2 regions of the Enterococcus durans genome follow, and region 1 is predicted to be linked to the other one. Evidence: predicted binding sites of a transcription regulator. Region 1 holds the regulator's gene; the other holds the start of a gene.
The links. Region 1 encodes LexA, which represses DNA repair genes until DNA is damaged. Its sites were predicted from a motif close to CNAACANNTGTTNG; they were not measured.
Positions count from the first base shown of each region.

Region 2: a site for LexA is predicted at 1,900-1,913, ahead of uvrB (excinuclease ABC subunit UvrB). Genes of this name have one in related genera too.

Region 1 is NZ_CP022930.1:2,343,324-2,346,757, reverse strand. Features, by position in the region: gene tkt (transketolase) at 1-951, opposite strand, end outside; gene CJZ72_RS11165 (DUF896 family protein) at 1,052-1,303, opposite strand; gene lexA (transcriptional repressor LexA) at 1,450-2,073, shown strand; gene CJZ72_RS11155 (hypothetical protein) at 2,227-2,445, shown strand; gene CJZ72_RS11145 (QWxxN domain) at 2,913-3,434, opposite strand, start outside.
Region 2 is NZ_CP022930.1:2,787,322-2,790,755, forward strand. Features, by position in the region: gene uvrB (excinuclease ABC subunit UvrB) at 1-1,804, opposite strand, end outside; gene CJZ72_RS13190 (amino acid ABC transporter substrate-binding protein/permease) at 2,098-3,434, shown strand, end outside.

The sequences.
Region 1 (3,434 bases):
GTTTTTGAACATTTCATGCCAAGCAGCTTCTGCTTTTTGGCCTTCCTCTACCATTGTTTGGTGGAAACGAGCAGCTACTTCTTCAGGAACTGTAAAGTCTGGATATTCCCAACCATAGACGCCTTTTGCCATCTTGATTCCTTCATCACCGATTGGCGCTCCGTGAACTGCTGAAGTCCCTTCTTTCGGTGATCCATACCCGATCACTGTTTTTACTTCGATCAATGTCGGTTTGTCTGTCTCTGCTTTAGCAGCTTCGATTGCTTTAGAGATTGCTTCAAGATCATTGCCATCTTTGACTAAAATATGTTGCCAGCCATATGCTTCATAGCGAGCCCCTACATTTTCCGTGAAGGCTTTTGACGTTGGGCCATCTAAAGAAATATCATTTGAATCATACAAAACAATCAATTTTCCTAGTTTCATGTGACCAGCCATTGAGCTAGCTTCTTGAGAAACGCCCTCCATCAAATCGCCGTCACCACAGATAGCGTAGGTGTGATGATCCACGATGTTGAAGTTTTCTCTGTTATATGTTGCTGCTAAGTGTGCTTCTGCCATTGCCATCCCAACAGCCATCGCAATACCTTGACCTAATGGACCAGTAGTTGCTTCGACACCGTCTGTATGGTTCACTTCAGGATGTCCTGGTGTTTTTGAATCCCATTGACGAAATTGTTTTAAATCATCAATCGAAACTTGATAACCCGCCAGATGCAATAAGCTATACAACATCGCAGAACCATGACCAGCTGATAATACGAATCGATCACGATCCGCCCAGTTTTTAGAAGTAGTCGGATTTACTTTCAGATGTTTTGTCCATAGTGCATACGCCATTGGTGCTGCCCCCATCGGTAGCCCCGGATGTCCAGAATTTGCCTTTTGAACTGCTTCAATACTTAATGTACGAATCGTGTTTACGCCTAGTTGGTCGATTTTGTCAAACAAAATAACCCCTCCTATTAATTTAGGTTTTTTTTACCTTTATTACTCACATACCATTTTATAAGATACCACTAGAAAAAGCAATGATTTTTAGTATTTTTTACTAAAAGTTGTTTTTCCGGTTGTGTAAGCCTTTTTTCTTCTGGATTTCTTTTAATTTATCTGGTGTGACATCATTTCCTTCAGGATCGACGATTTTCATTCCTTCAATATGATGTCTCATTCCCGAGCGAAAGGCATTTAAATACTCTTCTCTTAACTCTAATTGTTCTTTTTTTTCCGCTTCTGATAAGCCTTTTTCTTTCTTTATCCGAGCCAATTCGTTGATTCGCTCGATTTTTTCGGGTGATAGCATATGGAGACCTCCTTTTACTCTACTTCATATTATATAAAAAACGGAAAAAAAACAACTAGATAAACTAATATAAATACGAACATTTGTTTGAAACAAGACCTTTTATATGATATGATTTAGTTATTAATTGAAAGAAGGTGTACCTTGTGGCCCGACAAACTGAAACTAGACAAATCGAAGTCTTACGATATATCCATGAACAAGTGTCTCGAAAAGGTTACCCACCAACTGTAAGAGAGATCGGGGAAGCCGTTCAGCTTTCTTCTACCTCTACTGTACATGGCCATTTAGCAAGGCTTGAAAAAAAAGGCTTTATTCAAAGAGACCCAACAAAACCTCGTGCAATCGAATTGACAAAACAAGGATTGGCAAAAATCGGGGTTCGACCTTCCACGATTCCCGTACTTGGGGTGGTTACTGCTGGGGAGCCGATTTTAGCAGTCGAAGATGCTTCGGATTTTTTCCCTGTACCGCCTAATCTTTCTTCTGAAGAAGGCAGTTTGTTCATGTTAACGATCCGTGGCGAAAGTATGATCAATGCAGGTATTTTAGACGGAGACAACGTGATTGTCCGTAAACAAGAAACTGCACAAAACGGTGATATCGTCATTGCCATGACAGCAGAAGATGAAGCAACATGCAAACGATTCTACAAGGAAAAAGACCACTTCCGACTACAGCCAGAAAATGATTTGTTAGAACCAATCATTTTGGATCAAGTGTCCATTCTCGGTCGCGTAGTAGGTCTTTACCGCAGTCATATTTACTAGAATGCTATGAATTTTCGAAATAGATAAAAGCAATGAGCTGTGCCGTAAAAAGGTGTAGCTCATTTTTTCAACTTCCCTCTTTACAAATCGAACAAAAGTTCGTATACTATAAATACGAACTTTTGTTCGCATAAAATAATGAGGTGAGAAATCATGAAATCAATGAGACGTCTTGGCTTGGTATTAATGGTATTATTCTTAGGTATTGTTATTGGTAACTTTGGTATTCGACCAGCACTTTTAGTGTTTGTTCCGTTGTTTGCTTTGTGGTTCATGTTGTGGGATGAAAAGAAATACCGTCAGTCTGAACGACGTCGGCATCATGATGATCCCTTTTATCAAGAATCCTACTACAGTTCCAGACACTCCTAATGAACCAAGGAGCTGATTGTTTATTTTCAGAATAAAAATCTACTATTCCTCCCCCTTCTTCAAAAAGAATGGGAGTGGGACAAAAGTTGTTTTGATTTGAGAAATTGAAGAAAAAAACGAACAATACGCTTTTTGTATTGCTCGTTTTTTTTAAATTTTACGAAAAACCTGTCTTTTGGCCTTTCGTTTATTCGAGAGTCTGTTGCAAAACTGATTTTTAGTTTTATCCCACATTCTTTACCATGTATAACTGACGGATGTTTTCGTTGTCTCTTGGTTAAGCCTTACTGAATTCCATAATGTAACTCGTCTTAAAAATGGCTGTTGCAACTATCTATTTCAAGTTCACATGTTTGTCGAATCTCTTGATTACACTTTCCTATTTTATATATTCAATAGCGCTTGTAACACTTATTTTTAGGTGAAACTTCTGCAGTTTAAATCAGAAAACGACTGTCTATTTATCCCTAATTTATTGCTAGCTCCCCAATTTTCGAACTTTTTCTATTCACTGATCTTCTAGCATTGCTTTTTTCTATTCCTGTTGCTATAGCCTTTAATATACTTCTCTTCTCTTCTTCTCTTTTCACATTTGGTGTATTTTTATCTTTTTCCTTTTCTGCTTCCATTTTCTCATGAGGATCAGCACTATTTTTTATATTCTCTTGTTCTTGTGTTCGATTCAAGTGAGGACTTAAGTGATATTGATCTAAATTAAAAAGAGAAGACAAGGCGTAATTTTTAAATATCGTTGCTAGTTGGTCTGCTAATGGTTGCTCATCAAGATTTCTTGTTACCCTTTTTTTAAAGTCAAAACTTCTTTGCTCGGCAAGGTCTCTGATGATAACTGCTATCATTTCAGCATCTTCCATGTGAAAATTCACTCGTAACATATCATCGAAAATCAAAGCTCTCTCAACTGCCTGTGGCGATAAATTCGGCAAATTTTGCTGTTCTGCTAATCGATCGACAAAATTATGAAAGGCCGG
Region 2 (3,434 bases), 440 kb from region 1:
AAATCAAATCACGAATTTCTTTGATGATCGTCTTAGGCACGATACCATGTTCTTTATTGTAAGCCTCTTGGACCGTACGACGTCGTGCAGTTTCATCCATCGCTAACCGCATAGAGTCAGTTACTCTGTCTGCATACATGATTACTTTACCTTCTGAGTTTCTTGCAGCACGCCCAATAGTTTGGACCAATGATCGCTCACTACGTAAGAATCCTTCTTTATCCGCATCCAAAATAGCCACTAGAGACACTTCAGGCACATCAAGTCCTTCACGAAGTAAATTGATTCCGACTAAAACATCAAATTCTCCTAGACGCAAGTCTCGGATAATCTCCGTTCGTTCAAGTGTTTTGATATCACTGTGAAGATATTTGACTTTGATTCCTAATTCTTTGAAATAATCCGTTAGATCCTCTGACATTTTTTTCGTTAACGTTGTCACAAAGACCCGCTGATCTTTTTCAACTCGTTCATTGATTTCTCCGACAAGATCATCGATTTGTCCCATGATCGGCCGTACTTCAATGATTGGGTCAAGCAATCCAGTTGGGCGAATAATCTGTTGAATTACCGTATCAGTCTGTTCATACTCATATGGTCCTGGTGTAGCAGAAACATAAACGATCTGATTTACATGTTTTTCAAACTCTTCTAGTCGTAAAGGTCGATTGTCCAGCGCAGATGGTAAACGGAACCCATAATCTACCAGCATTTGTTTTCTGGCACGGTCGCCATTATACATTCCTCGGATTTGTGGCATCGTAACATGTGACTCATCCACTACGATCAACGAATCTTCCGGGAAAAAGTCAAGTAACGTATAAGGCGGTTCTCCTTCTTTACGTCCGTCCATATGTCGCGAATAATTCTCGATCCCTGAGGTATATCCCATCTCCAACATCATTTCAATATCGTAATTTGTTCGCTGTTCCAACCGCTGTGCTTCAAGCAGCTTGTTTTCATTACGCAGAACGGCTAGTCGTTGCTCAAGTTCAGCTTTTATATTCGCCACTGCATGTTCCATATGTTCATCATTCGTTACAAAGTGAGTGGCTGGGAAGATAGCTACATGTTCCGTCTCGCCAAGTACTTCTCCTGTTAAGGCATTGACTTCTCTGATCCTCTCAACTTCATCACCAAAAAACTCTACTCGTAACGCCCGCTCATCACGTGAAGCTGGGAAAATTTCCACGACGTCACCGCGCACTCGAAAACGACCGCGCTGAAAATCAATATCATTTCGTTCAAATTGTATGCCTACCAAACTCCGAATCAATTGATTACGATCTAGTTCTGCTCCTTGTCTGATCGATACCACTTGTTTTTGGTATTCAAAGGGTGACCCCAATCCAAAAATACAAGAAACGGAGGCAATCACGATCACGTCGTTTCTTTCTAATAAAGAACTCGTCGCTGAATGTCGTAATTTATCGATCTCGTCGTTTACACTTGAATCTTTTTCAATATACGTATCGCTCGATGGCACATAAGCTTCTGGTTGATAATAATCATAATAAGAAACAAAGTATTCCACCGCATTATTCGGAAAGAACTCCTTAAACTCTCCATACAATTGACCAGCTAATGTCTTGTTATGGGCAATGATCAAGGTTGGCTTATTTACTTTCTCGATCAAATTCGAAATCGTATAAGTTTTCCCTGTTCCTGTTGCGCCTAATAGTATCTGTGCTTTTTTACCCTTTATCACGCCATCAACTAACTGAGTGATTGCTTCTGGCTGATCACCAGCTGGCTGATATTTCGACACTAGTTCAAAGTGGCGGGAGGTATCTCTTTCTATCATTTTTCATCCTCCTTTTCATTCTCTCCCTTTCATTTTACGACCCGCAAAAAGAAAAGGAAAGCAAAGGCATTCCCTGTTTAGAAATTATACCACACCGAACATACTTTCGCCACTTAAATGCGTCACGAAAGAATGTCAGCTTTTTTTATCACAAATGTCATATTTTATAACATAAGATGTTAGTAAAAGAGATTTTTTTCATTTTTTTATGCACAAAATCTTGTCTAGTTTATCTATTTTCGCCTATAATATAAAAACATGAAATAGTTATTGAAAAACTTAGGAGGTTGATTATGAAAAAAAGGCATTTGCTTTACTCAATTATTTTCATAATGACAGGACTTGTTACATTTGCCACTGGCTACAGTGTACAAGCTGACAATACAAAAACTACGGAATCAAGTACAAGCGAGACGATGCAAAAAATAGAGCCTAAAAAAGACACTTACGTCATTGCAAGCGATTCGGCTTTTGCACCATTCGAATTTCAGAATGCTGATGGTGAATATGAAGGAATTGACGTCAAACTCATGGAAGCTATCTCAAAACTCCAAGGCATCAATATCCGCATGGATTATCGCGGTTTCGCTGCTGCTCTACAAGCTCTAGACTCCGGCCAAGCCGACGGTATGATTTCAGGAATGACCGTAACAGATGAACGAAAACAAAGTTATGATTTTTCTGATCCTTATTTCAACAGCGGTATCCAAATCGCTGTCAAAAAGGGCGATACTTCAATCAAATCATATAAAGACCTAAAAAATAAAACTGTTGGCGCCAAGGTAGGAACTGAAAGTGCGGACTTTTTAGATGCTAATCAGAGTAAATATGGCTACAAAATCAAATATTTCGACGCAGCCGATCAATTGTATGACGGCTTGAAAGTTGGCGCCATCGACGCTATGATGGATGACTATCCAGTAATCGGTTATGCCATCAAACAAGGACAAGCACTTGAAACACCAATCAAAAGAGAATCAGGCGGTGTTTATGCATTTGCTGTCAAAAAAGGCCAAAACCAAGAACTTCTTCAGATGTTCAACGAAGGTTTAAAAGAATTAAAACGTACTGGCGAATACGATAAAATCATCAATAAATACATTTCAGATGACAGCAGTTCAGAAAAAACAAAAGCAAACGAATCAACAATCGTTGGTTTGATCCAAAATAATTACAAATCCTTACTTAAAGGTTTATGGAAAACGATTCTTTTAACGCTGATCTCATTTGCTTTAGCACTGATCGTGGGAATCATTTTCGGCTTATTCAGTGTAGCACCGATCCGTGCATTACGTACACTTGCTACCATCTATGTCGATATTATCCGTGGTATCCCAATGATGGTACTAGCATTTTTCATTTTCTTTGGACTACCAGGTATTCTTGGATTTACCATCCCTGATTTTATTGCCGGGATCATCACATTGACTTTGAATGCTAGCGCGTATATCGCTGAGATTGTCCGCGGTGGGATCAAAGCTGTACCAGTAGGTCAAATGGAAGCATCTCGCAGTCTAGGTTTGCCATACAACCGTACAATGCAAAAAATCATTTTGCCACAAGCAATCAAGATCATGTTACCATCATTCGTCAACCAATTTGTTATCTCATTAAAAGATACAACCATTAT